3 regions of the Burkholderia ambifaria AMMD genome follow, and region 2 is predicted to be linked to each of the others. Evidence: predicted binding sites of a transcription regulator. Region 2 holds the regulator's gene; each other region holds the start of a gene.

Region 1 (9,682 bases), on a different replicon from region 2:
GCGGTCGAGAGCGACGGTGATCCGGGCGCGGCCGCCGTGATCGCCGCCGTGCGCGGCAAGGTGCGCGATCTGCCGGCCGACGTGATCAGCCGCGCACTCGTGCGGCGTACGACGCTCACGCGGCAATGGCGGCTGTTTCTCGATGAATACGCGGTGCTGCTGCTGCCGGTGTCGTCGGAGCTGCCGTTCCCCGACGATCTCGACAGGCAAGGACCGGAAGGGTTCGAGCGCGTATGGGAGGCGCAGCTCACGCTGCGTGCGCTGCCGGCGATGGGGCTACCCGGGCTGGCGGTGACGACTGGGATCGTCAATGACGTGCCGGTTGGTGTGCAGGTGGTCGCCGCGCATCATCGCGAGGATTTGTGCCTGCTCGCCGGGCGCGCCATCGAGGCGCGCGGCGCGCCGGTTACGGTGGTCGATCCGATCGTTTGAGGCGATGACGGGCGCGGTGCATCGGGGATGCATCGCGTCCGTCGGTTGTCGATCGTCGGGATCGTTATTCAGGAAGCTATGCCTGTGTCCGTATCACGAGCGGGGAAGCGGCGAAAGCAGTTTCCATTCATCGTGTCCGCGGGCTCCCTCCACGACAACGCCGCTCAACGCCCCGTCAGCATCCGCCCGCCAAGCCCCATCAGCAGCAGCCCGGCCGTCGTGTCGAGCACGGCCTTGCGCTTGATCAGCAGCCGGCGCACGAACGGATGCGACGCGAGCAGCGCCATCGTGCAATACCACGCGCCCGAAATCCCGATCGACAGCGCGACGACCGTGAGATCGAACCATGCCGGTGTGTGGGCCGGCACCATCAGCGCGAAGACGCTGCCGTAGAACGCGACGGCTTTCGGGTTCGTCATGCTGACCACATAGCCTTTCTTCGCCGCGTGCCAGCCGGAGGATGAAGCCGGCGCGGCGACGGACAACGGCTTGCGCGCGGTTAGCACCATTTTCAGGCCGAGCCAGATCAGGTAGGTCGCGCCCGCCAGCCGCAGTGCGGTGTGCACCCATGCGACGTGGGTCACGAGCAGGCTCAGGCCGCCGATCGCGATCGCGGCCCAGGTGCCCGATGCGGCAGCGAGGCCCAGCCCGGTCATCACGCCGGCGCGGCGCTGCGCGACCGCGCTCGACGTGACGATCACGAAGTTCGGGCCGGGGCTGGCCACGCTCAGCAGCAGGACGCCGGCGAGCGGCAGCAGGGTGTTGATGGTGGTCGACATGGATTTGGGCCCGTGATGCGGAATGGGCCTTCATCTTACCCCGCTCGACCTGCCGTACCTGCGTGCGATCCAGAAAAAAACGCGTGACGACCGACGTCGCCACGCGTTGCATCACTTCGGAAACACCGCGCATGCCGGCGAACCGGCACACGCGGCACACCGTCAGAAATCGAACCCCGGCCCGCCCGCACCCGGGCCGCCCGGCGCCGTGGCCGGCGCTGCATCCTTCGGCGCCTCGAACACGGTCGCATCGGTCGTCAGCAGCAGCCCGGCCACCGACGCAGCATTCTGCAGCGCGGTGCGCGTGACCTTGGTCGGATCGAGCACGCCCGATTCGACGAGATCGCCGTATTCGCCGGTCTGCGCGTTGTAGCCGAAATTGCCCGAGCCTTCTGCCACCTTCGCGACGACCACGCTCGCTTCCTCGCCCGCGTTCGTGACGATCTGGCGCAGCGGTTCCTCGAGCGCGCGCAGCACGATCTTGATGCCCGCGTCCTGGTCGGCATTCGCACCCTTGAGTTCGCGGATTGCCTGCCGCACGCGGATCAGCGCGACGCCGCCGCCCGGCACGATGCCTTCCTCGACCGCCGCGCGCGTCGCGTGCAGCGCGTCGTCGACGCGGTCCTTCTTCTCCTTCACCTCGATTTCGGTCGCGCCGCCGACCTTGATCACCGCGACGCCGCCCGCCAGCTTGGCCACGCGCTCCTGCAGTTTTTCACGGTCGTAATCGGAGGTCGCCTCGTCGATCTGCACGCGGATCTGCTTCACGCGCGCCTCGATGTTCTTCGCGTCGCCCGCGCCGTCGATCACGGTCGTGTTTTCCTTGCCGACCTCGATGCGCTTCGCCTGGCCGAGTTCGGCGAGCGTCGCCTTCTCGAGCGCGAGTCCCGTTTCCTCCGCGACGACTTGCCCGCCGGTCAGGATCGCGATGTCCTCGAGCAGCGCCTTGCGGCGATCGCCGAAGCCCGGTGCCTTGACCGCGACCGTCTTCAGGATGCCGCGAATGTTGTTCACCACCAGCGTCGCGAGCGCTTCGCCCTCGACGTCTTCCGCGATGATCAGCAGCGGCCGGCCGGATTTCGCGACCTGTTCGAGCACCGGCAGCAGGTCGCGGATGTTCGAGATCTTCTTGTCGTGCAGCAGGATGTACGGGTTCTCGATCTCGGCGATCTGCTTGTCGGGATTGTTGATGAAATACGGCGACAGGTAGCCGCGATCGAACTGCAGCCCTTCGACCACGTCGAGCTCGTCGGCGAGCGACTTGCCGTCCTCGACGGTGATCACGCCTTCCTTGCCGACGCGGTCGATCGCTTCGGCGATGCGCTGGCCGATCGATTCCTCGCCGTTCGCGGAGATCGTCGCGACCTGCGCGATTTCCTTGCTCGTGGTGGTCGGCTTGCTGATCGTCTTCAGCGCGTCGACGGCCGCCGCGACGGCCTTGTCGATCCCGCGCTTCAGGTCGAGTGGATTGAGCCCCGCCGCGACGTACTTCTGGCCTTCGCGCACGATCGCCTGCGCGAGCACGGTGGCCGTCGTCGTGCCGTCGCCGGCGGCATCGCTGGTGCGCGACGCGACTTCCTTCACGAGTTGCGCGCCGATGTTCTGCAGCTTGTCCGCGAGTTCGATTTCCTTCGCGACCGACACGCCGTCCTTCGTGACGACGGGCGCGCCGAAGCTGCGCTCGAGCACGACGTTGCGGCCCTTCGGCCCGAGCGTGACTTTCACCGCGTTCGCGAGAATGTTGACGCCTTCGGTGAGCTTCGTACGCGCGACGTCGCTGAAAATGATTTCCTTTGCTGCCATGATTGCGCTCCGTTATTGATTGACGACCGCGACGATGTCTTCCTCGCGCAGCACCAGGAATTCGTTGCCGTCCACCTTGACGGCCTGGCCTGCGTACTTGCCGAACAGCACGCGCTCGCCGACACGCAGGTCGGGCACGAGGCGCTGGCCGTCGGCGTCCTTGCGGCCGGGGCCGACGGCGATCACTTCGCCCTGGTCGGGCTTTTCCGCGGCGCTGTCGGGGATCACGATGCCCGAGGCGGTGGTGGTTTCCTGGTCGAGTCGCTTCACGATGACCCGGTCGTGCAAGGGGCGTAGGCTCATCTATCCGTCCTGTTCTGTTGCGTCGAGATTGGTTGGCACTCTTTATCGGAGAGTGCTGACGAGTATATGAACGCGTGGTGGCGCGATCCAATAACGGATTCGGAAAAGCATTTGCTTGGAGGCGCTATGGATGCGTAGCGGCGGTGCCGGCACGGCACTCGGGCTGGTTGGTACGCCGCTCAGCGACGCCGCCTCGTTCTTGCCGCGGGACTCGCCTTTGCGTGACGATTCGTTGAATCTGGCCGCGCGTCGGCCGAACGAAGGGGTTGGAGGCTGGCTGCATGGAGAAATACGAAGCGGCTATCGAGTTGTGCAATCGGCTGGCAAAGGTCATGGGCGGCCTTGCTGGTCTCGCACTGTGCAAGCAGAATGCGTTTATGGATTACCAAGAGTGCAGGGGATTCTAAATGGCTAAGCATTCGCCTTATGCCGTCGTGGTGATTTACGACGAAGACCAGCAAAGACTTACGGTAAAAGCGGCCGATCCGGACAAGCTCGCGCCGCAATTACAAGGCGTTCTCGAAATGCCGATCCTGTTGGACGAGTTCGACTATCGGATAGATGACGAGTTTGCGCGTCGCCTGGGTGCCGCAATGCTGAATCTCATCGCTGCCGGTCAGCCCGGCATCGAGAAATACATGAGTGTGACGCTTGAACCTATTCCGAGGCAGGGCGACGGCAGCCGCTGATGCTTGTAGAGGAATGCGACATGAGCAAACCGAGACGCGCAACCATCGTGTTTTATGACGAGGATACCGAACAGGTTACGTTGTGCACTGTGTTTCGCAAGGACGTGCAGGCCGTGCTTGATCGCGAAATGAATGCAGGCGTCGCCATCACGATTCCGCCGCATGCCGAACCGAACGACGGGTGCCCGATTACCGATGAGGACGCGCGGCGATTGGGCGGCATGGCACTGCTGATGCAGGCGGGTGTGCATCCTGAATTGCGCGAGCGGCTTAAATTCGCGGAGGCCGGGTCCGTCGACTGGTCCCCGATTCGGCGTCCGGACGCAGACTGAAGGTTCGGTGCATGAGCCGCTGGATTGCCACGATGATCCTGCTAAAGATGCCGATCATCGACTGCCGTCGGTTCCTAGGGTTTGATAGCCAGTCCTATCGTTCGATTCCCTTCACTAGCTCCGGCGTTGAACGGCCGCGTACCGCACGGGTTGAGCAACGCCCGCGACCACGACCGTACGCTTTTTCCCCGCCTGAAGCACAATCGACCGCGTCATGCATGCGCTGCGCGCGACAGCGCGCACCGCACCGTCTTCGATTCTTTCGTCAGAGGCACGAATCATGTCATCCCGCACCTATCTCGTTACCGGCGCGTCGCGCGGCATCGGCTTCGCAACCAGCACGCTGCTCGCGCGGCGTGGCCATCGCGTCATCGGTCTTGCGCGGCGTACGCAAGGCATCGACTTTCCCGGCGAACTGATCGCGTGCGATCTCGCCGATATCGACCGGACGGCCGCGACGCTCGCCCGCATCGGCGCATCGGAAGAGATCGACGGCATCGTGAACAACGCGGGCATCGCGTTGCCACAGCCGCTCGGCAAGGTCGATTTCGCGTCGCTGCAGGCGGTGTTCGACCTCAACGTGCGCGCGGCGATCCAGGTCACGCAGCATTTCGCCGATGCGATGAAGGCACGCGGATATGGCCGCATCGTCAACGTATGCAGCCGCGCGATCTTCGGCAGCCTCGATCGCACCGCGTATTCAGCCGCGAAAAGCGCGCTCGTCGGTTGCACGCGTACGTGGTCGCTCGAACTCGCCGAGCACGGCGTGACGGTCAACGCGGTCGCGCCGGGCCCGATCGAGACGGAACTGTTTCGCCAGACGCGGCCAGTCGGCAGCGAAGCCGAACGCAAGGTGCTGGCAACGATTCCCGCACGTCGTCTCGGCACACCGCACGATGTGGCCGCGGCGATCGCGTTCCTGCTGTCCGACGATGCAGCCTTCGTCACGGGGCAGGTGCTCGCGGTGGATGGCGGCGGCAGCCTCGGCGGACGCAGCTGACACAACGCACGCGGCGTGCGTCGTAAAACACGTGCCGCGCCGCATATTCCCGCACTCCCTTAGCATGTGACGAATCCGACTTTGGGCGCCGCGCAGGCGACGCTAAGATCGCCGATCCCGTAGATCGTGCGCTCAACAACAATGAAAAAGCCCGCTTCGCCCTTGCTTGCCTTTCGTTTCCGTGTGGTCTGCGCCGCGATCGCGGGTGCGCTGTCGCTCGCGTCGTGCGGCGGCGTCGACAGCGATCCGCCGCCGCAGGCCAATGCGACGCCCGCGGCCAAGCGGCCGAACATCCTCTACATCATGGCCGACGATCTCGGCTACTCCGACATCCATGCATTCGGCGGCGAGATCAACACGCCGAACCTCGATGCGCTCGTCGCGTCGGGCCGCATCCTGTCGAACCATCACACCGGCACCGTGTGCGCGATCACGCGCGCGATGCTGATTTCCGGCACCGATCACCACCTCGTCGGCGAAGGCACGATGGGCGTGCCGACCGACGAGCGGCGCGGCCTGCCGGGCTACGAGGGCTACCTGAACGACCGCGCGCTGTCGTTCGCACAACTACTGAAGGACGCCGGCTATCACACGTACATCGCGGGCAAGTGGCACATCGGCTCGGGGATCGTCGGCAGCGCGACGGGCAGCGGGCAGACGCCGGACCAGTGGGGCTTCGAGCGCAGCTACGTGCTGCTCGCCGGCGCCGCGACGAACCACTTCGCGCACGAGCCGGCCGGCTCGTCGAACTACACGGAGGACGGCCGCTACGTGCAGCCCGGCCAGCCCGGACAGCCGGGCGGCGCGGGCGGCAATCCGGCCGTGTTCTACTCGACGGACTTCTATACGCAGAAGCTGATCGCGTACATCGATTCGAACAAGCGGGACGGCAAGCCGTTCTTCGCGTACGCGGCCTACACGTCGCCGCACTGGCCGCTGCAGGTGCCGGAGCCGTGGCTGCACAAGTACGCGGGCGTGTACGACGCCGGCTACGACGCGATCCGCAACGCGCGCATCGCACGGCAGAAGGCGCTCGGTCTGATTCCGGCCGACTTCAGGCCGTTCGACGGCCTGCCCGAAACGACGTCGGCGTCGCCGGCAACGGCGAACAACGGCACCGCGAACGCGAAGTACATCAGCGCCGTGCATTCGGCCGCCGACGGCTATACCGACTACGGCACCGGCAAGGTCGACAAGCTGTGGGCGAGCCTGAGCCCGGCCGAGCGCCGTGCCCAGGCGCGCTACATGGAGATCTACGCGGGGATGGTCGAGAACCTCGACTACAACATCGGCCTGCTGATCCAGCACCTGAAGGACATCGGCGAATACGACAACACGTTCATCATGTTCCAGTCGGACAACGGCGCGGAAGGCTGGCCGATCGACTCGGGCGCGGACCCGACGGCGACCGACACCGCGAACGGCCAGGAGCCGATCTACTCGACCCTCGGCACCGACAACGGCAAGCAGAACGCGCAGCGGCTGCAATACGGGCTGCGCTGGGCCGAAGTGAGCGCGGCGCCGTTCCGGCTCACGAAGGGCTATTCGGGCGAAGGCGGCGTGTCGACGCCGACGATCGTGCGCCTGCCCGGACAGACGCAGCAGTTGCCGACGCTGCGCGCGTTCACGCACGTGACCGACAACACGGCGACGTTCCTCGCGCTCGCGGGCGTCACGCCGCCGTCGCAGCCGGCGCCGCCGCTCGTGAACACGCTCACCGGCATCGACCAGAACAAGGGCAAGGTCGTCTACAACAACCGCTACGTGTATCCGGTGACGGGCCAGTCGCTGCTGCCGGTGCTGACCGGCTCGGCGACGGGTGACGTGCATACGGCGCCGTTCGGCGACGAAGCCTACGGCCGCGCGTACCTGCGCAGCGCCGACGGTCGCTGGAAGGCGTTGTGGACCGAGCCGCCGCTCGGCCCGCTCGATGGTCACTGGCAGCTGTACGACCTCGCTACGGATCGCGGCGAGACGACCGACGTATCCGCGCAGAACCCGTCGGTGATCGGCACGCTGGTCGACCAGTGGAAGACCTACATGAGCAACGTCGGCGGCGTCGAGCCGTTGCGTCCGCGCGGCTACTACTGAGGACGACACGATGCGGTTGCGCTTCTGGACGCTCGGCGCGGCGCTCGCGGCCACGCTGTTCGCGGCTGCGTTCGCAGCCGGCTATGCGAGCCCGTCGACGTCGCCCGCCGGCGCCTTCGACGACGCTAATCGCGGCCGCCCGCTCGCGCCGCTCGGCTCGGAGCGGCAGTGCGAGCGCTACTCGGGCCTGCCCGCGGCGTGGCGCGACGACCCGAAGGCCGGGATGGTGCACCTGAGCGGCGGCGCGTTCGTGTTCGGCAGCACGCGCGGTTATGCGGACGAGCGTCCGGTCGGCGACGGCAGGACGCGCGTCGGCGGCTTCTGGATCGACCAGACCGACGTGACGATCGCGCAGTTCGCCGCCTTCGTGAAGGCGACCGGTTACGTGACCGAAGCCGAGCAGCAGGGCGGCGCGGCGGTGTTTCACGTGCCGACGCGCGACGAGTTGAATGCACGTGACCTCGCGTGGTGGAGCTGGGTGAAGGGCGCGTCGTGGCGGCAGCCGCGCGGCCCGGGCAGCAGCGTCGATGGGCTCGGCAACCTGCCCGTCACGCTCGTCACGCAGCGCGACGCGCTCGCGTATGCGCACTGGCTCGGCCGCGATCTGCCGACCGAAGCCGAATGGGAATACGCGGGCAAGGCTGGCCGCGACGACGCGTCGCTCGATGCCGCGCCGCGCGACGCGCAGGGCAAGCCGGCCGCGAACTACTGGCAGGGTGCGTTCCCGGTGCTCGATACGGCCGAGGACGGCCATGCGGGCCTGGCGCCGGTCGGCTGCTACGCGGCGAACGGCTTTCACCTGTACGACATGATCGGCAACGCGTGGGAATGGACGAAGGACGCGTACACGGGCCCGCATCAGTCGCACACGAACGGCGACACGGCGGCCGTGGCGCCGCCGACACGACGGCACGACACGCCGATGGTGATCAAGGGCGGCTCGTTCCTGTGCTCGCGCGATTACTGCGTGCGCTATCGCGCGTCGTCGCGCGAGCAGCAGGAAGCCGATCTTGGCGCGTCGCATATCGGATTCCGCACGATTCTGAGGGATGCATCGTGAAACGCGTCGCGCATTGCATTGCCGTGTGGCTGGCCGTTGTATGCGGCGCCGCTCATCCAGGTTGGGCTGTTGCCGCGGAAACCATCACGCGCACGGTGCGCGTCGGCGTGACGCACGGCGTGCATGCGGAGATCCTCGACGCGGTGAAGCGCGTCGCCGCCACGCGCGGGCTCGATGTCGACGTCGTCGAATTCGACGACGCGTCGCGCATCGATGCCGCGCTTGCGGACGGCAAGATCGACGCGGCGAGCTTCGAGGATGCACAGCGCCTCGCCGCCACCTGCACGGCGAAAGGCTACGCGCTGAGCGCCGTCGCGCCGACCGTCACGCTGCCGATGGCGCTTTATTCTCGCAAGCTGAGGAGTCTGAACGAACTGCTGCCCGGCGCGACGGTCGCGATCCCGGCCGATCCGCGCGGGATGGCGCGCGCGCTCGTGCTGCTGCAGAACGACACCCTGGTGACGCTGCGCGCGAAGGCCGGCCTGCATGCGACGCTGCGCGACGTGACCGGCAACCGGCTCGCGCTGAAATTCGTTGCGCTGCGTCGCGACCGGCTCCATGCGGCGCTCGACTCGGCCGCGTTCGTCGCGATCGACAGCGACGACGCCACGCGCATGGGCCTGCAACCGGCGCGCGACAGCATCAACCTCGAGGACGCGCGCTCGCCGTATGCGAACGTGCTGACCGTGCGCGACGCCGATCGCACGAAGCCGTGGGTCGCGCAACTCGTCGCGGCGTATCACTCGGACGACGTCGCGCATTTCATCCTGACGCGCTACCAGGACTCGGTGCGGCGGCCGTGGTAGACGACTACCGTCTCGCGTGCAATGCGTGCGGCCGCTACTGCAACAGCGCGCCGACGCTGTCGTTGCGCGAACGGTTCCGACATCGGCATCGCTTCGTCGGCGCACTGACGGTGCCGACCGCCACGTCTGCCACCCGCACGAATGCGCCATGCACCAACGCGTGGCTCGACGCCGTCACGCTCACCGCGTGAGGAAAGCGGCACGCGATGCGTGCCTTACACTTGACGCTCTTTCAATCGTCTCCGACGGAGCGCGCATGTACGCATCGACCTTCATTTTCCGCGCCGGGCAATACGACGACGAATTCCATCGGCTCGACCGGCAGATCGCCGACATGGCGCGTGCGACACCCGGCTATCTCGGCGAGGAAACCTGGGAGAACGCGGA
Region 2 (9,682 bases):
GCCGAGCGTGTCGGCGCGGCGTACCGCAAGTACCGGAAGCTGCAGCACAAGCTGCGGCTCGACGGGATGGAGAAGGCGCGGGTCGATCCGGCCCTGGTGGCCGACGAGCGGGCGGCCGTGACGGCGCTGTGGACGCGGGTGTTCGGCGGCGTTTGACGGGCCTTCGGCCGTGGCGTGGGTTGCCCTGGAGGGGGCCGGTTTCGCCGCGTTGAGATTCGTTTGAGATTGTTTGAGCGGAAATGTCTGCATCGAAAGAATGCGGACTTTCCGTTCAACCGGCGCCGTGCGCCCTCAACGAGCTCGTCCCATCTTGAAACCGATTCGTGTTGTCTTTGCCACGACGGCGCTGTCCGCTGCCGTCGTCGGACTGTTCTCCGCTTCCGCCGGCGCCGCCGAGCCGGCATCCACATCACTCAAGAACCTGTCGCGCGGCGACGATCAGTGCCTGGCCTGGCAACCGGCCGACAACGCAGCGGTGTTCGCCGCGTGCGACGGCGGCGCCGCGCAGGACTGGACCTTCGAGCCGCGCGGCGGCTTTCAGCGCATCGTCAACACCGGCGCGAGCGCCGCGCGCGGCACCAGGATGTGCCTGCATTCGGCCGCGGGCGATACCGGCATGGGGCGTGTGGCGGTCGGCGTGTGCGGCGAAGGCGACCAGACGATGCGCGACTGGCGGGCGGATCGCGGCCTCGACGGCCAGGTGGTGTTCGGCAACCGGTACCGGATCAACACCGGCCGGACGGCCGAGGTGCTGGCCCCGCGCGACGGCGGCGCCGGCGTCGCGATGCAGAACGTGCGCGGCCAGCCGTCGTCGGTCTGGAGGTCGGCCGTGTCGATTGCGCCGTCGCAGCGCCCGCTGCTCGGCGACAAGTCCGTGCTGCTGATGGTGACGCACTTCAACGACTCGAAGCCTGCCGACAGCGAGGTCGTGCGCAAGGCGGTGTTCGGCGACGGCGATGACCATTCGTCGCTGCGGCGCTATCTCGAGGTCGCGTCGCGCGGCAAGCTGACGCTGCACGGGCAGACGCTGGGCGGCGTCAATCTCGGCGACCGGCCCGCCACGTGCGATTCGGGCGCGATCCGCACGGCCGCGCGCAACGCGGCGCTCGCGCGCGGCGTGAACCCGGACAAGTTCAACTACCTGTTCGTCGATCTGCCGAAAATGAGCAGTTGCAACTGGAGTGCTCTTGCCGCGACGCCGGGCAACTGGATTCTGTCGAACGCGAGCGGCCACGGCTACTGGATGTGGTCGCATGAGTTCGGTCACAACCTGGGCGCGAAGCATCCGGGTTCGCTCGTCGATTGCCCGACGCCGGGCGGCACGGTCGAGGTCGGCGGCGCGTGCCGCGTTGGCAAGGTCGATGATCCGTCGGACACGATGGGCGGCGGCGGTCGGCGTTTGTATCCGGCGAGCTATCAACTGTTCGCCGGCTGGCTGGGCGAGGCCGACGTGCCCGAGATCAACGGCAGCGGCACCTATCGGCTCGCGCCGCTGTGGGGCGATGCGCCGGGCGCGAAGGCGTACCGTATCGCGCGCGCCGACGGTTCGACGCTGTGGCTCGAGTTTCGCCAGCCGCTACGCGGCTTCGACGACTGGAAGGCGGACGATTCGTTCGTCAACGGCGTGATCGTGCGCACCGTCGCGCATGGCGGCAACGTGCTGACGAACACGCTGGTCGACGCGACGCCCGGCAGCGCGAACGGCATGAAGGACGCGCCGCTGATGCCGGGCCATGCGCTGCACGACACGTTGTCGGGCAAGATCGTCACCGTCAAGTCGGTCGGGCCGGACGGCGCCGTGGTCGAGGTGAAGAATGACGGCCTGCTGATGCCCGACGCGGTGGTCACCGGCCCGCAGCAGGCGGCCGCGGGCACTGCGGTCGTGCTCTCGGGCGCGTCGTCGGCCGGCGACGCATTGCGCTACAGCTGGGTGGTGCCGGTCGGCGTCGACGCGCAGCCGAACGGCGCGGAATTGCGTTTTGTCGCGCCGACGCTCGAACAGGATCGCGACTACGCGTTCGAGCTGACCGTGGCGAACGACAAGGGCTATACGTCGCAGGCGACCCACGTCGTCACGGTGAAGGCGCAGGAGATCGTCGCGCCGCCGCGCGCCACGATCAGCGGGCCGGCGTCGGTCGACGGCGGCGCAGCCGTCACGCTGTCCGGCGCGTCGTCGACGGGCAAGGGGTTGAAGTACGCGTGGACCGGGCCGGCCGGTGTGTCGATCACGCAGAACGGCGCGACCGCGACGTTCACCGCGCCGAAGGCGACCGACGAGCGCCGCTATGCGTTCAAGCTGGTGGTGACCGACGCACTGGGCCGCAAGGCCGACGCGACCCACGACGTGACCGTGCGTGCGTCCGCGGGCGAGGGCGCGGCTGCGTGGGATCCGAAGAAGACCTACGCGACACCGTGCCACGAGGTCAGCCATGCCGGCAAGACCTGGCTCAACGGCTGGTGGGTGCTTGGCGATGTGCCGGGCACGGGCGGCGAGTGGGGCGCATGGCGCGAGAAGGGCGTCGCGAACATGCACGCGATGTGCAAGAGCACGTAAGCGCAGCCGCGATGCGCCAGCGCGGGTGACCGCGCTGGCGCGAGTTGCGGCGCTGCGGAGCGATATGTTGCCGCGTTCCGGTTCCGGCCCGCTGCGGGCCTTGTACGCGCTTACGCGGCCAGCATTTCCTTCGCGTGCTTGCGCGTCGTCGCGGTGATCTCGAGGCCGCCGAGCATCCGTGCGACTTCCTCGACCCGGCTCGCCTTGTCGAGCGGGATGACCGACGACACGGTGCCGCCGCGGTCGTCGGCGCCTTTCGCGACCTGATAGTGATGGTCGCCGCGCGCGGCCACCTGCGGCAGGTGCGTCACGCACAGCACCTGGCGGTCGCGCCCGAGCTGGTGCAGCAGGCGGCCGACCACCTCCGCGACGCCGCCGCCGATCCCCGTGTCGACTTCGTCGAAAATCAGCGTCGGCGTCGGGCTTGCCGCGCTCGCGATCACCGCGAGCGCGAGGCTGATCCGTGCGAGTTCGCCGCCCGACGCAACTTTCGCGAGCGGGCGCAGCGGCACGCCGGGGTGCCCGGCGACCCGGAATTCGACCTGCTCGAGCCCATGCGGGCCACCGTCGGCGAGCGGCACGAGCGCGACTTCGAAGCTGCCGCCCGCCATCGACAGTTCCTGCATGCCGGCCGTGACGGCCGTGCCGAGCGCCTTCGCCGCCTGCGTGCGTGCCTTCGACAGGTGTTTCGCGTCGGCGAGATAGGTTTCCCATGCCTTCGCCTGCGCGGCTTCGAGCGCGCCGAGATCGGCGGCCGCGTCGAGCGCGGCGAGCTGCGCGCGGCGTGCCGCATGTTCCTCGTGCAGCGTGCCGGGCGGCAGCCGGAACTTGCGGGCGGTCGTGTGCAGCGCGTCGAGGCGCGCTTCGACCTGCGCGAGCCGGGCCGGGTCGAGATCGAGGCGCTGCGCGTAGTGCGACAGCGAATAGACGGCTTCCTGCAACTGGATCTCGGCCGGTTCGAGCGACGCGAGCGCATCGCCGAGCGCCGTGTCGTAGTCGGCCAGGTTACGCAGCTTCGACACGATCGCGCCGAGCTGCGGGAGCATCGCGTCGTCGGCCTCGGACAGCGCGTTGAGCGCGCCCTGCACGCCGGCGATCAGGTTCGCCGAATGCGACAGCCGCTTGTGCTCGCTGCCGACTTCGTCCCATTCGCCCGGTTGCGGCGCGAGCTTGTCGAGCTCGGCGAGCTGCCACGCGAGCTTTTCGCGCTCGAGCTGGAGTTCGCGCTCGTGCGCCTTCGCGGCGTCGATCGCCTGCGTCGCGTCGCGCCATACGCGCCACGCGCGGGCGACGTTCGCGGCATCGGCGACGAGCCCCGCGTGCGTGTCGAACAGCTCGCGCTGCGCGTCGGGGCGCATCAGCAACTGGTGCGCGTGCTGGCCGTGGATGTCGACGAGCATCTCGCCGAGCTCGCGCAGCTGCGCGAGCGTCGCGCTGGTGCCGTTGATGAACGCGCGCGAGCGGCCGTTCGCGTCGATCACGCGGCGCAGCATCACGGTGTCCTCGGCGTCGAACGCGTGCTCGTCGAGCCAGCGCGCGACGCGGTCGTGCGGCGTGAATTCGGCGGTGATGTCGGCACGGCCGCAGCCGGCGCGCACGACGCTCGCGTCGGCGCGTTCGCCGAGCGCGAGGGCGAGGGCGTCGATCAGGATCGATTTGCCGGCGCCGGTTTCGCCGGAAAAGACGGTAAAGCCGCTGTCGAATTCGAGATCGAGCGCGGCGACGATGACGAAGTCGCGAATCGAGAGGTGGCGGAGCATGGTGTCGGGCAGTGGTGCGTCAGGACGCCGTGTCGTCTTCGTTCGATGCGTGTTCGTTCCAGTGCAGCTTCTTGCGCAGCGTCGCGTAGTAGCTATAGCCGACCGGATGCAGGAACGGCACCGTGTGCTTCGAGCGGCGCACCTCGATCGTGTCGTTCAGTTCGAGCGCGGTGAACGACTGCATGTCGAAGTTCACGTTGACGTCGCGGCCGCCGACGATCTGGATCGCGATCTTCGAATCGTCGGGCAGCACGATCGGCCGATTCGACAGCGCGTGCGGCGCGATCGGCACGAGCACGATGCCCTGGAGTTGCGGGTGCAGGATCGGGCCGGCCGACGACAGCGCGTACGCGGTCGAGCCGGTCGGCGTGGCGACGATCAGGCCGTCCGAACGCTGGTTGTACATGAACCGGCCGTCGACCGACGCGCGCAGCTCGACCATCCCGGAAAAGCCGCTGCGGTTCACGACGACGTCGTTGAACGCGAGCGCGTGGTAGATCGGTTCGCCGTCGCGCACGATCCGCGCCTCGAGCAGCGAGCGCTCCTCGCGCTCGAACTTGCCCGACAGGATCACCGGCACGCGCGCCTGCATGTCGGCGGCCGCGATGTCGGTGATGAAGCCGAGCCGCCCGTGGTTGATCCCGATCAGCGGGGTCTTGTACGGCGCGAGCTGGCGGCCGATGCCGAGCATCGTGCCGTCGCCGCCGAGCACGACCGCCACGTCCGCGCGCGCCCCGATTTCGGCCGGGGTGAGCGCCGGATAGCCGGAGATGCCGATCTCGCGAGCGGTGTCGACTTCGAACACGACCTCGAAGCCCAGCTTCGCGATGCAGCCGGCCAGCGTGGTGAGCGGCTCGGCGATGCCGGGCGTGTTGCTCCGGCCGACGAGCGCGACAGTGTTGAACTGATTACCGGTTTTCATGCCGGCATTACACCATAGCTCGTTGACGAAAAGAACCGGTTGTGCGCAGACGGGGCCGGATCGGCCGGCCCGCGCGACTGGGGCCGCTGCCACTCGCCGTGCTGGCGCGGTTGCGCTAAAATTTTCCACCATGCTAGATCCTCGCGCACGAACCCTCCTGAAAACCCTGATCGAACGGTATATCGCCGACGGTCAGCCGGTCGGATCGCGCACGTTGTCCCGTTACTCCGGGCTCGAGTTGAGCCCGGCAACGATCCGCAACGTGATGTCCGACCTGGAGGAGCTCGGCCTTGTGTCGAGCCCCCACACATCGGCCGGCCGCGTGCCGACGCCGCGCGGCTATCGCCTGTTCGTCGACACGATGCTGACGGTCGAGACGCCGATCGACGCCGAGGCCGTCGCGCGGCAAGTGCAGCACACGCTCCAGGCCGGCGAACCGCAGCAGCGGGTGGTGGCGGCCGCCGCGAGCGTGCTGTCGAACCTGTCGCAGTTCGCGGGCGTCGTGCTGACGCCGCGCCGCAGCCACGTGTTCAAGCAGATCGAGTTCATGCGCCTGTCGGACAAGCGGATCCTGCTGATCATCGTCACGCCCGAGGGCGACGTGCAGAACCGGATGCTCGCGACGCCGCGCGACTATTCGCCGTCGCAGCTGACCGAGGCATCCAACTACATCAACGCGCATTTCGCCGGGCTGTCGTTCGACGAGGTGCGCCGCCGCCTGCGCGACGAGATCGACCAGTTGCGCGGCGACATGACCACGCTGATGCATGCGGCCGTGACGGCCAGCACCGAGGTGCCCGATACCGAGGACACCGTGCTCATTTCCGGCGAGCGCAACCTGCTCGAAGTGGCGGATCTGTCGTCCGACATGGCACGGCTGCGCAAGTTGTTCGACGTGTTCGACCAAAAGACGGGCCTCCTGCAACTGCTCGACGTGTCGAGCCACGCCCAGGGCGTGCAGATCTTCATCGGCGGCGAATCGACGCTCGTGCCGATCGAGGAGATGAGCGTCGTCACCGCACCCTACGAGGTGAACGGCCAGATCGTCGGCACGCTCGGCGTGATCGGCCCGACCCGCATGGCTTACAACCGCGTGATCCCGATCGTCGACATCACCGCGCGCCTGCTGTCGCTTACGCTGAGCCAGCAATAACCTGACCGGCACCGTCCCGCCATCGTGCCGCGGCGGCGCGCGCGCCGCCATTCGGCCGAACGGCCAGCCGACCCGAGCGGGGCGGCCCGCTATAATTGAGAGCCGTCCGACTGCGTGCCCCGAGCACGTTCCTGCCCATGCGTTTCGATCTTGAGCCGCCTTCGAGCGTCGCGGCCGCCCATCGTACCGGCGTGCTGCTGATCAATCTCGGCACGCCCGACGCCCCGACGCCGCGCGCGGTGCGGCGCTATCTGGCCGAATTCCTGTCGGATCCTCGCGTCGTCGAAATCCCGCAGGTCGTCTGGCAGGTACTGCTGCGCACGCTGATCCTGCCGCTGCGCGGCCGCGCGTCCGCGAAGAAATACGCGGCCGTCTGGATGCCGGAGGGTTCGCCGCTGCGCGTCTACACCGAGCGGCAGACCGAGGGCGTGCGCCATCTGCTCGCATCGAACGCCTATCAGGTGACGGTCGATTACGCGATGCGCTACGGCAGCCCGAACATTGCGCAGGCGCTCGCGCAGTTCAAGCGGGCGGGCGTCGAGCGCGTGCTGCTGATGCCGATGTATCCGCAATACTCGGCGTCCACCACCGCGACGGCATTCGATGCCGCGTTCGCCGCGCTCGCGCGGATGCGCAACCAGCCGGAAGTGCGCACGGTGCGGCAGTACGCCGACCATCCGGCCTATATCCACGCGCTTGCCGAGCAGGTGCGCCAATACTGGGCGCAGCACGGCCGGCCCGATTTCGCGGCCGGCGACAAGCTCGTGCTGAGCTTTCACGGCGTGCCGAAACGCACGCTCGACCTGGGCGACCCCTATCACGACCAGTGCCAGCAGACGGGCGCGCTGCTGATGGCCGCGCTCGGGCTGTCGACGCTCGAATGCCGCGTGACGTTCCAGTCACGCTTCGGCAAGGCCGAATGGCTGCAGCCGTACACGGCGCCGACGCTGCGTGAGCTCGGCGCGGCCGGCGTGCGACGAGCAGATGTGTTCTGTCCCGGTTTTACGGCCGATTGCCTGGAGACGATCGAGGAAATCGGGATGGAGGTGCGCGACGAATTCATCGCGGGCGGCGGCCAGGCGTTCCACCGGATTCCATGCCTGAATGGCGCGCACGCATGGATCGGCGCGCTCGGCGAGATCGTCGCCGAGAATCTGCAGGGCTGGCCGGTGAAGGCCGCGCAGCCCGACATGGTGAACTGAAGGTGAACTGAAATGACGGCCCAGCCCCTATGCGCACTGCGTTCGCCGTTCGAGCGGGCGGTCGGTCGCGATGGGGCGGCACGGCGGAGGCTGGCATGAATTACAAGATTTCGACGGAACCCGGCGCGCGGCTGCGCATCGACAAATGGCTGTGGGCGGCCCGCTTCTTCAAGACGCGCTCGCTCGCGTCCGACGCGGTCGACAAGGGGCACGTGAAGATCGGCGGCGCGGCGGTGAAGCCGGCGAAGGACGTGCGCGTCGGCGACGAGGTCGAGATTGCGATCGACGGTGTCGTCTGGCACATTGCCGTGCTGGGAATTTGCGACGTGCGCGGGCCGGCGAGCATCGCGCAGACGCTCTACGCGGAAACGGAAGCCGGGCGCGTCGCGCGGCTCGCAGAACTGGAACGGCGCCGCACGTATCGGGAGCCGGCGGCGGAACTGCACGGCCGGCCGACCAAGCGTGACCGGCGCATCATCGACAGATTTTCGGGTGGAAGCTGAACATCTGGTCGAACGTCGCCCGCGCGCTTCCGTATTCGGTCGTGCGGTCGGTGACGGCTCCGGACAGGCAGATGGTGGTGGTGCCGGCAATCAGTACCAGCGCGACCACCGATATGGCAAAGGTCAGTTTCACGGTACTCGCCTCGTGGGACGGTTGAATGCGGCGCCAGGTGAATGTCAGGCGGCGGTCAGCTAGGGGTAAACACGCTTTCCGACGCTTGAGTTGGAGTGTAGTGCAGCCCCTCGAGCCGAGCTAGTACTAGTCAGGTAAGCGTTGTTACCGGTCGTTTCGTCCGGTTTGGCGGCAAATGCGCGCAATGGGGCGGCGCGCAGCGCGGTTGTTTCGCGGCATTGGCGAATGCCGGCGAATAACCCTCTTGAAGTCGCAGTTTTCGCCCTTATTTGCACCATGAATGTGCGGTGCCGCCGGGTATACGGTCCGGCGGTTGCCGATTTGGCTTCAACCTCTAATCGACTTTCAGCGACATGGAAAACACGCAAGAGAACCCGGCTACCCCATCGGCCGATGACATCGGCAGCGAGAAGCAGGCGGCGCAAGGCGCTGCTCCCGCCGCCGAAGCAGCCGACGCGGCGCTCGCGGAGGCTCAAGCCAAGGTCGCCGAGCTGCAGGAGAGCTATCTCCGGGCGAAGGCCGAGACGGAGAACGTCCGCCGCCGCGCGCAGGACGACGTCTCGAAGGCGCACAAGTTTGCGATCGAGAGCTTCGCCGAGCACCTGCTGCCGGTGCTGGACAGCCTCGAAGCGGCCGTCGGCGACACGTCCGGCGACATCACGAAGGTGCGCGAAGGCGTCGAACTGACGCTGCGCCAGTTGACGAGCGCGCTCGAGAAGGGCCGCGTCGTCGCGATCAACCCGGTTGGCGAGAAGTTCGATCCGCACCAGCACCAGGCGATTTCGATGGTGCCGGCCGAGCAGGAGCCGAACACCGTCGTGACGGTTCTGCAAAAGGGCTACATGATCGCCGACCGCGTGCTGCGCCCGGCGCTCGTCACGGTCGCCCAGCCGAAGTAAGGCTGCCGCGATGATTCCCGCCGGCGTCGATCCGGCCGCGTTCAACGCGTTCGACATGCAGGCGCTGGCGCCCGACACGTTCGACGCCGGTGTCGCCGGCGCCGGCGACGCGCTCGCCGTGGTGTTCTTCTGGGGCGTCGACTGCTTCAATTGCGAGATCGCGAAGAAGGCGATGCTCGCCCAGCCGGACCCGATCCGTGCGCTGGGCCTGAAGTGGTTCCACTGCAACGTGTACGAATACCCAGAGCTTGGGCGCCGCTTCGGCCTGCACGGCGTGCCGACGTGGTTCTTCTTCCACCGCGGCAAGCGGCTCGGCCGCGCGACCGGCTGGCATGGCCTCGCACAGTTCCAGGCGGCGGTGTCGGCGGCGCGCGCGAAGTTCGCCGCGGCCGGCGCGCAGCCCGCGGAGCCCGACGGCGGCCTGCACGATCCAGCTACCGGCGGCGATTGAAAAAATTTAATATCCGCATCGCTGGGCGGGTCTTGAAAACGGGCCGGCCGGACGCATTTCGGGAACAGAGTTGAATTCAGGCGCGCGAAACCGCCCAAAAACGCG
Region 3 (9,682 bases), 1.1 Mb from region 2:
TGTCGCCGCGCTTGTAGCGCACGCCGGCCGTGTACGGCAGCTCCCAGTCGGCGCGGTGCCACGCGCGTTCGGCGAGCGCGAGCAGGCGCGGATACACCATGTACTCGAGGAACGTGTCGTTGCGCATCACCTCGCCCCAGGCCTGCCCCTGAATACCTTCGATGCGCGGCGCGGGGCCCGTGCCGGTCACCTCGAACGCGTTGCCGTCGCGATCGCCCATCACTTCGGCGTTCTGCGGCAGGTTCTCCGGCGCGAGCGAGAACACCTTGTACTCGTCGGTTGCCTGCGAGCCCCAGTAATAGCCGCGCTCGCGCGGGTTCAGCGTGTACGGGAAGTCGAAGTACAGGTAATCGGGCAGCGCCAGCACCGTCTGGTAGCCCTTGCCGCTCAGGTCGCGCGCGCTGTCCGACGCGCCCCAGAAGATCGTGTCCCACAGCGACACCATCACATGCCGCGTGCTGAAGTCCTGCGGCCCGTTCGCGTGCTTGATGCCGTCCTGCCACGCGGCCATCGTGCCGATCCCGTTCGCGTCGACCGCTGCGCTCACCTGTTTCGCGAAGCGCGTCGGCAGCTCGTCGATCGACTTGATCTCGCCGCGCTGGAGCAGCGCCGTGCACGCGGGCGAGCGCGCCCACGGCTTGTCCTGCGCGGCGAGGTCGATGCGCCCCTTGTTCGGATCGGTGCCGTTCAACGGCTGGAAGCCGCCGCCGAGCAGGATGTTCTTCGCTTCGTCGCCGCCGTAGTGCCAGATGCGCAGCGGCGCCTGCGCGTCCGCATGCATCGCCGCGATCTCGCGGATTACCTTCGACGCGAAGTTGAGCGCGCCCGGCACGCACGGGTTCAGGTCGCTGCGCCGGTCGTAGAACTGCACCGTCGTCAGGTTCGACGTGTCCTGCGGATCGAGCAGCCGATACGCGTTCGCGTCCTGGTCGCGGCCGGCCGCATGCAGCCGGCGGTAGCGCGCCTCCATCGACACCACGGCCGCGCGCGCGTGCGCGGGCATGTCGATTTCGGGAATCACGTCGATGAAGCGGTCGGCCGCATAGCGCACGAGCGCGACGTAGTCGGCGCGCGTCAGGTAGCCGCCGCCCGAGCGATTGTCGGGGCCGGAGCCGAGTTGCGGCAGCAGGCAGCGCGTCTCGCTCGGGTCGTGGCAGCGGCGCGCGCCGATGTCGGTCAGCTCGGGCAGGCCGGGAATCTCGATGCGCCAGCCTTCGTCGTCGGACAGGTGCAGGTGCAGGCGATTGAGCTTGTATGCACTCATCTGGTCGATCAGGCGGCGCAGCGTCGCCGGCTGCTTGAAGTTGCGCGCGAGATCGACGTGCATCCCGCGATGCGTGAAGCGCGGCGCATCCTCGATGAGCAGCGCCGGGATCGTGCCGCCGCCGGCCGGCGCGAGCGAGAACAGCGTCTGCACGCCATAGTAGAGGCCGGCGCGATCGTAGCCTTCGATGAGGACGCCGCGCGGCCCGATCGCGAGCCGGTAGCCGCCCGGCGTCGCGATGTCGGCCGGCAGCCGGCGCGGTGCGACCGCGCCGAGCACCGGCACGCGTGCGCCGTCGAGACCGAGCGTCGTCGCGCGCTCGCGCAGCGCCGCGACCTGCGCGTCGGGCAGGCCGGCCAGCAAGAGCTCGACGCCGCGTAGATCGAGCGCGCCGGGCAGCGGCTGCTCGCGCTTCACGCTCGGCAGTGCGCGGCTCGCGTCGGGCCGCGCGGCGACGGCCGGCGCGTTGCCCGTCGAGTTGTTCTGCGCGTCGGCCGGCAGCGATTCGACGTAGCGAAGCTCGTTGTCGGTGTCGTTGTAGCGGAGCACCGCAGGCGATGCGCCGTCGACGACGACGTACGGCCGCGGAATCACGTCGCTGTAGCGCCGCACCCAGTATTCGGCGACGAACGGCAGCTCGATGCGTTCGCCGGGCGCGAGCCGTACCGATCCCGGCTGCGGTGTCAGCTCGTACAGGTCGCCGGTGAGCCGGCGCAGCGCGAAGCCCGGATGATCGATGCGCAGCAGGCGGCGGATGCTGTGCAGGTAGAGCTTCCAGCCGCCGTCGGCGATCGGCTGGTGGCCGCGGTTTTGCAGAAACAGGCGGCCCGTCGCGCAGGCCGCGCCGTCGGCGCCGAGGTCCGCACACGGCACGCCGGCCGCGGCCGCGTGGTTGTTGTCCACGGACACGCGCAACGCGAGGCCGTTCGACAGCAATGCCGCGAGATCGGCCGGCTGCATGGCCGCCCGGGCGGTGCCGGCGATCGCGCCGGCGGCGGTTTGCACCGGCGCGGCGCAGGTCGCGGCCGGCAACAGCGCCGCGATCAGCAAGCCGGTCAGCAGGGAGGGCAACGTGCTCTTCATTCGAACTCCTGAGAAAAAAGGGGGGGCGTCGCGGCGTCGTGGGACGACGTCGCCGCGGTCGGGTCTTTCAACGGAGCTGCGGGGACACCAGCGCCCGGCGCGAGGCGGTCGCGCCGGACGTATTCGGCACGCGGGTCGCGTGCGTTACGGAACGGGAGGCGGGCACGCGTGCCGATCCGATCGGCGAGGGCACGTCGGCGCGTTCATCGGGAAGGGGCGGCAGAGGAGGCGGCGTGGATGCGCACGTCGCCGACGGTATCGAGGTGGTCGTGCGCGACGGCAACGGCGAGCGCCGTCACCCGGCAAGCAGCTGCCGCACGCAAGCGGCGACGCGACGCGCACGCGCGCGCCCCACACGGGATTCGCATGTCTCCCCCACTCAAATGGATTCGGCCTATTGGCGGCCGCGTCCAACGATCATATGAAACCTTTTATTGGTATTCAAGTGGTATCAATCTGGCGCTAAATTGGGATCGACCGGCCGCGCGCGCCTTCGCTGCCCGGACGAAAAAAAACCTCGCATGAAGCGAGGTTCATTCCGGACGCAACGGCGGCGCGGCGCAGCGAGGTGCGTCGCCGCCGCCGCGCACGCGTCAGTCGCGGCGTGCGCGCACCGGCGCTTCCTGCGGCTTCTGCCGCGCTTCGAGCCACATCGCGTTGACGATGCCGAACGACAGCGCGACGCCGATACCGAGAATCCAGCTGAAATACCACATGATCCGACTCCTTGCGAAACGGTGGGCGAGGGCGCGTGCGCACCCCCGGCCGGGTTCAATACATCGAGTGTTCGTTCTCTTCGAGCGTCTGGCGCGTGACCTTGCCGCGCATCACGCGATAGACCCAGCTCGTGTAGAGCAGGACGATCGGCAGGAACACGATCACCGCGAACAACATCACCTGCAGCGTCATGTGGCTCGACGTCGAATCCCACACGGTCAGGCTGCTGCGCGGGTCGAGCGACGACGGCATGATGAACGGGAACATCGAGAAGCCCGCGGTCAGGATCACGCCGGTGATCATCAGGCCGGTGCAGAAGAACGCCGTCTTTTCCTGTCGGGAGCCGGCGAGCAGCAGCGCGAGCAGGCCGCCCGCGATCCCGACCAGCGGCGCCGCCATCATCCACGGATACTCGCCGTAGTTCGCCAGCCACAGGCCGGAGCCGGCGGCGACATCCTTCAGCAGCGGGTTCGCGACCGTGTCGTTCGGCGCGGCGTGCGTGATGTGGAAGCCGCCGATCGTCGATGCGACCAGCACGCCGGCCAGCACGAACAGCACGACCGCCAGGAGCGCCGACACGCGCAGCGCGATCGACGCGCGGCGCGCGATCACGCCGTCGGTCTTCATCTTGATGAACGCGGCGCCGTGCGCGACGAGCATCGTGAGGCTGACGAGCCCGCAGAGCAGCGCGAACGGGTTCAGCAGCGCCCAGAAGCCGCCGTAGTAGGTCACGCGCAGGTCGCTGTCGAACTTGAACGGCACGCCCTGCAGCAGGTTGCCGAACGCGACGCCGAACACCAGCGCCGGCACGAAGCCGCCGACGAACAGGCCCCAGTCCCAGCCCGCGCGCCAGCGCGGGTCGGGCCGCTTGCTGCGATAGTCGAAGCCGACCGGCCGGAAGAACAGCGCGAACAGCACGAGCAGCATCGCGAAGTAGAAGCCGGAGAACGACGCGGCGTAGACGAGCGGCCACGCGGCGAACATCGCGCCGCCGGCCGTGATCAGCCACACCTGGTTGCCTTCCCACGTCGCGCCGACCGTGTTGACGATGATGCGGCGCTCGTCGTCGGTCTTGCCGAGGAACGGCAGCAGCGCGGTCGCGCCCATGTCGAAGCCGTCGGTGACGGCGAAGCCGATCAGCAGCACGCCGACGAGCAGCCACCAGATCAGCTTGAGAGTTGCATAGTCCATAGCGATTCCTTGTTCCGTTGCGGGCGCGTGCTCAAACCGTGGCACGCTCGCCGGCGGCGATTTCGTGGTGATAGCGGCCGGTATGCAGCGACGACGGGCCGAGGCGCGCGTACTTGAACATCAGCTTGATCTCGATGACGAACAGCGCGGTGTAGAACAGGATGAAGCCGGCGAGACTCAGGTACAGGTCGCTCGGCTGCAGGCTCGACGCGGACAGATGCGTCGGCAGCACGCCGGCGATCGTCCACGGCTGGCGGCCGAGCTCGGCGACGATCCAGCCGAATTCGATCGCGATCCACGGCAGCGGAATCGCCCACACCGCGTAGCGGAGGAACCAGCGGCGGTTGTCCTGCAGCAGCTCGCGGCGCGCGCAGAACCAGAACGCGGCAACGAACGTCGCGACGAACAGGAAGCCCAGGGCCACCATGATCCGGAACGAGAAGAACACGGGCGCGACCGGCGGGATCGTCTTCTTCGCGGCGGCCTTGATCTGCTCGGGCGTCGCGTCCGTCACGTTCGGCGTGAACTGCTTGAGCATCAGCCCGTAGCCGAGATACTGCTTGTGCTCGTCGAACAACGCGCGGGTCGCGTCGCTCGTGTCGCCCTGCTTGATCTTCTGCAGCGCGCCGTACGCGAGCATCCCGCTCTGGATGTGCTCCTCGCTGCGCTTCGCGAGCTCGCGCAGGCCGATCACCGGTTCGTCGATCGAGCGCGTCGCGATCAGGCCGAGCGCGTACGGGATCTTGATCGCATAGTCGGTGCGCTGCTCTGCTTGATTGGGGATGCCGATCAGCGTGAACGACGCGGGCGCCGGCTGCGTTTCCCATTCGGATTCGATCGCGGCGAGCTTCATCTTCTGCACTTCGCCGGTCGTATAGCCCGATTCGTCGCCGAGCACGATCACGCAGAGCGTCGCCGCGAGGCCGAAGCCGGCCGCGACCGCGAACGAGCGCAGCGCGAAGTCGACGTCGCGCTTCTTCAGCAGGTACCACGACGACACGCCGAGCACGAACATCGCCGCCGACACATAGCCGGCCGACACGGTGTGAACGAACTTCACCTGCGCGACCGGGTTGAACAGCACGTCGAACAGGCTCGTCATCTCCATGCGCATCGTCTGGTAGTTGAACGCCGCGCCGACTGGATTGTTCATCCAGCCGTTCGCGACGAGAATCCACAGCGCGGACAGGTTCGAGCCCAGCGCGACGAGGAACGTGACCATCAGGTGCTTGACCTTCGACAGGCGGTTCCAGCCGAAGAAGAACAGGCCGACGAACGTCGATTCGAGGAAGAACGCCATCAGGCCTTCCACCGCGAGCGGCACGCCGAAGATGTCGCCGACGTAGTGCGAGTAGTACGACCAGTTCGTGCCGAACTGAAATTCGAGCGTGATGCCGGTCGTCACGCCCATCGCGAAGTTGATCCCGAACAGCTTGCCCCAGAACTGGGTCATGTCCTTGTAGACCTGCTTGCCCGTCATCACGTAGACGGCTTCCATGATGACGAGCAGCCAGGACAGGCCGAGCGTCAGCGGCACGAACAGGAAGTGGTAGAGCGCCGTGATGCCGAACTGTAGACGTGACAGATCGACGACTTCGCTACTTATCATGGTGGTCTCCCTCGGTAGATGCAGGAGCCGGCACCGAGAGCAGCTTCTCGGCGACGACGGCAGGCGGCAGTGACATGTGCTCGGCCTGCGGATGATTGAAGAATGCGTATTTGAGCGACATCAGGAGGATCAGCTTGACGATCAGCACCAGCGTGATGTCGCGCATGAGGGTTGGGCCGCGCGCCCACCCGGTGATGCGCGCGCGCCAGCCGACCGTGCCGGCGGCCTGCGGGGGAGGCGGCGCAGGCTCTTTGTTGATCGAGATCAAGGCGATTATCCTGAATCGATTTACGTGGGTTTTGGGGCGACTTTACGTCGGATTTATGACGGCACTTAAGCTGTTTTAATCCTTTTAAGCCGACATGCCAATTTTAAAACGCCGGCTTTCCGCTGCCGAGTGCCGCGCTGCGGCAGACCGTCGCGAATCGCGGGTCAAAACTTGAGGTAGATCAACGGTATGCGGAAGGGGCGGGAAACCGGCCGATAGCCGGTCAATAACGTCGATCAATTAGCGCGGCGACGCGCGAAACGACAGACAAACGACAGACGAAAAAAAACCGCTGCCAGTCGGGCAGCGGTTTTGGGTGAAGCGTGCTGAATCGCGGATTTATGCGTATTCGGCGAGGGCGGTGCGCATCTTCTTCATGGCGCTCGCTTCGATCTGGCGGATGCGTTCCGCCGACACGCCGAATTCGGCCGCGAGATCGTGCAGCGTCGAGCCGCCCGAGCCGTCGTCGTCGACGTTCAGCCAGCGCGCCTCGATGATCCGGCGGCTGCGTGCGTCGAGCGCCTCGAGCGCCTGCGCGATGCCGTCCGTCTGCAGCATGTCGCGCTGACGCGCGGCAAGCACGGCGCTCGGCTCGTTGTGCGAATCGGCCAGGTAGGCGATCGGCGCATACGACTCCTCGCCGTCATCAACTTGCCCCTCGAGCGCGATGTCGCCGCCCGACAGGCGCGTTTCCATTTCGGTGACGTCTTCGCGCTTGACGTTGAGCTCCTGCGCGAGGCCGTCGATTTCCTCGGGCGTCATCGCCTGCATGCTCTTCTTGTGGCTGCGCAGGTTGAAGAACAGCTTGCGCTGCGCCTTCGTCGTCGCGACCTTCACCATCCGCCAGTTGCGCAGGATGTACTCGTGGATCTCGGCCTTGATCCAGTGGATCGCGTACGACACCAGGCGCACGTTTTGCGTCGGGTCGAAACGCTTCACCGCCTTCATCAGGCCGATGTTGCCTTCCTGGATCAGGTCGCCGTGCGGCAGGCCGTAGCCGAGATAGTTGCGCGCGATCGACACGACGAGCCGCAGGTGCGACAGCACGAGGCGGCGGGCCGAGTCGAGGTTGTTGTCTTCGCGGAATTCGGTCGCATAGCGGCGTTCTTCCTCGGCGGTCAGCAGCGGGATCCGGTTGACGGCCTGGATATACGCGTCGATGTTGCCAAGCTGGCCCGGCAACATCGATTGAGTTGCGAGCGCCAGCGAGCCTGCCGATTCGGCCTTGGCCGGCGTCGGGCTCAGGGTGTTCGGAAGGGTCAGGGCGTGGCTCACTAAAAAACTCCTTTGGAATCAGGGACAAACCCCTGGTCTCGGATGAGATTCCGGGGCCCATCTTAGCACTCCCGGAATCCGAGTGCTAATCCTTAGAGGGCGCGTGGGCATCCGAGTTCCCGGTTTTTCTATCGAACTTGTCGAGTCGATAGTCTAATTTGCGACCGGGGTTGCGAGGGGAAGTTCCGTAAACCGTTGTTTCTGATGGTAATCAGTAGACGTTTTCGATTTTTGTAGTTTTGGAAGCAAACAATTTCGCTTCGTGATGCCGATCCGAAAAGTCCTTTACCATACCATTCAGTTCGCTCGGGCCGGCCGCTGCGGCAAGGCTCCATTCAACCCGCAAAGTTGGAGTGTCAGATGAACAATAAGAAGAATCGCCGGTCCCCTCGCCGGCTTGCGCTGGATGCGCTGCTGGCGGCATCGCTGCTAGGCGGATCGGGGGCCGCATTCGCGGACCGGTGGGGGATCCAGGCGGGCGGCGGTTTTTCCGATCGCCACGGGATCGACAAGGCCGATCTCGCGGTGGTGTGGGATCCCGGCTGGAACTGGTGGGAAATCGGCGGCTGGCACTTCACGTTCGTGATGGAAGGCCACGCCGGCTACTGGCATACGGGCGGCAACGTTCACGCCAATATCGGGGAGTTCGGCGCGACGCCGATGTTCCGTTTCATCAAGAGCGCGGGCCAGGTTCGCCCGTTCATCGAGGCCGGCGCCGGCATCCGCTTCCTCACGCACCCGACGATCTCGAACGATCTGTCGTTGTCGACCTCCTTCCAGTTCGCGGATGTGGTCGGCGTCGGCGCGCAGTTCGGAGAACGCCAACAGTATCAGCTCGGTTACCGTTTTCAACATGTGTCTAACGCGGGTATCAAAGAGCCGAATCCTGGTATAAATTTCCACCAGTTCTACGTGCAGTACAACTTCTGATCCGCACGCCCGCGCACGGCGGGCGCGTTGCCGAGGAGTCAGGCGATGACGAAGGTGGTCGATGCGATTCGCGCACTCGAGCGCGATCGGTTCCGGGCGATGGTCGACGGGGACGGCGAGGCGCTTGACGCGCAATTGTCGGACAAGGTGTTCTTCGTGCACACCAACGGCAAACGCGAAACCAAGCAGCAGTTCATCGACGCAATCGTCGCCGGCCGCCGCCGCTATCGCCAGATCGAAATCCAGTCGCAGGACCTGCTGACCCTCGGCGACGCCACCTGCGTCGTCACCGGGCGCGCGCTGATCGAGATGGAAACGAACAACGGCGGGCTGGTGTTTCCGATCGCCTATACGGCCGTCCACACCCACGAGCAGGGCCACTGGCGCCTGCTGGCGTGGCAGGCGACGCGGTGCGCGACCGAGACATGAGCGCGCGTGGCGCTCTTTTTCATGTCCCCACCGAAGCGGCCTCCTGGGCCGCTTTTTGCTGGCCCGTGCGGCGCGGATCGCGCGGCGCACGGGCGGTCACGCACCGCTCCCTGACGTTCGAACCCTGAAGTGAAACCCGGTGCTCAGGCCGCCGCGCGTCGGTCGGCGCAATGCCAGGCCGAACGGTTGATCGCGCTGACGACCGCGTCGAGCGCGGCGCTCGCCGCATCGGCGTGCACGCCGACGCCATGCCGCAGCGGCGCATCGCCGATCCGGCAGCCGACCGATACCGCGATCCTGCCGTCCGTCGTGCGCGCGTGTTCGCACGACGCGACGTCGATCGTCGCGCCGGCCGCCGTCGCGAAGGCCGCGGCCATCCGTCGCACGGCATCTTCGGGCGTCGCGTCGGCCGGCGGCGCAGCCGCGATGTCGCGATTCTGCCAGCGCGCGGCGTCGCCGTGGCGTGCGGCCGGGCCGGCGGTTTCGAAGAACTCGCGGGCGAACAGCGCGCAGATCGCATCGCCGGTCACTTCCTCGCCGGACGCGTCGGCGAGCGTCTGCACCGCGTGGCTGAATTCGATCTGCACGCGGCGCGTCGGCGTGAAGCCCATCCCGCGTTCGAGCAGGAACGTCGCGCCGCCCTTGCCGGACTGGCTGTTCACGCGGATCACCGCGTCATAGCTGCGGCCGAGATCGGCCGGGTCGATCGGCAGATACGGCACTTCCCACACCGCGTCGGGCCGCTGCTGCGCGAAACCCTTGCGGATCGCGTCCTGGTGCGAGCCGGAGAACGCGGTGAACACGAGGTCGCCCGCGTACGGATGGCGCGGATGCACCGGAATCTGGTTGCAGCGCTCGACCACGCGGCGCACCGCGTCGATGTCGGAGAAATCGAGGCCCGGGTCGATGCCCTGCG

The links. Region 2 encodes HrcA, which represses chaperone genes, less so after heat shock. Its sites were predicted from a motif close to TTAGCACTCNNNNNNNNNGAGTGCTAA; they were not measured.
Region 1: a site for HrcA is predicted at 3,350-3,376, ahead of BAMB_RS26340 (co-chaperone GroES). Genes of this name have one in related genera too.
Region 3: a site for HrcA is predicted at 7,470-7,496, ahead of rpoH (RNA polymerase sigma factor RpoH). Genes of this name have one in related genera too.

The regions. Positions count from the first base shown of each region.
Region 1 is NC_008391.1:2,308,527-2,318,208, forward strand. It holds gene BAMB_RS26325 (amidase family protein) at 1-432, shown strand, start outside; gene BAMB_RS26330 (LysE family translocator) at 597-1,211, opposite strand; gene groL (chaperonin GroEL) at 1,374-3,014, opposite strand; gene BAMB_RS26340 (co-chaperone GroES) at 3,027-3,317, opposite strand; gene BAMB_RS36130 (hypothetical protein) at 3,599-3,724, shown strand; gene BAMB_RS26345 (hypothetical protein) at 3,725-4,006, shown strand; gene BAMB_RS26350 (hypothetical protein) at 4,027-4,338, shown strand; gene BAMB_RS26355 (SDR family oxidoreductase) at 4,619-5,338, shown strand; gene BAMB_RS26360 (arylsulfatase) at 5,480-7,429, shown strand; gene BAMB_RS26365 (formylglycine-generating enzyme family protein) at 7,440-8,489, shown strand; gene BAMB_RS26370 (MetQ/NlpA family lipoprotein) at 8,486-9,295, shown strand; partial or broken gene BAMB_RS36005 (flagellin N-methylase) at 9,202-9,408, shown strand; gene BAMB_RS26380 (antibiotic biosynthesis monooxygenase family protein) at 9,552-9,682, shown strand, end outside.
Region 2 is NC_008390.1:716,441-726,122, forward strand. It holds gene glnE (bifunctional [glutamate--ammonia ligase]-adenylyl-L-tyrosine phosphorylase/[glutamate--ammonia-ligase] adenylyltransferase) at 1-156, shown strand, start outside; gene BAMB_RS03230 (PKD domain-containing protein) at 311-2,554, shown strand; gene recN (DNA repair protein RecN) at 2,665-4,314, opposite strand; gene BAMB_RS03240 (NAD kinase) at 4,334-5,236, opposite strand; gene hrcA (heat-inducible transcriptional repressor HrcA) at 5,367-6,389, shown strand; gene hemH (ferrochelatase) at 6,527-7,591, shown strand; gene BAMB_RS03255 (RNA-binding S4 domain-containing protein) at 7,687-8,094, shown strand; gene BAMB_RS35140 (hypothetical protein) at 8,066-8,227, opposite strand; gene grpE (nucleotide exchange factor GrpE) at 8,581-9,126, shown strand; gene BAMB_RS03265 (thioredoxin family protein) at 9,137-9,577, shown strand.
Region 3 is NC_008390.1:3,166,344-3,176,025, reverse strand. It holds gene BAMB_RS14550 (family 20 glycosylhydrolase) at 1-2,347, opposite strand, end outside; gene cydX (cytochrome bd-I oxidase subunit CydX) at 2,941-3,063, opposite strand; gene cydB (cytochrome d ubiquinol oxidase subunit II) at 3,119-4,255, opposite strand; gene BAMB_RS14535 (cytochrome ubiquinol oxidase subunit I) at 4,287-5,864, opposite strand; gene cydP (cytochrome oxidase putative small subunit CydP) at 5,854-6,132, opposite strand; gene rpoH (RNA polymerase sigma factor RpoH) at 6,472-7,407, opposite strand; gene BAMB_RS14520 (acyloxyacyl hydrolase) at 7,768-8,337, shown strand; gene BAMB_RS14515 (nuclear transport factor 2 family protein) at 8,383-8,766, shown strand; gene leuA (2-isopropylmalate synthase) at 8,910-9,682, opposite strand, start outside.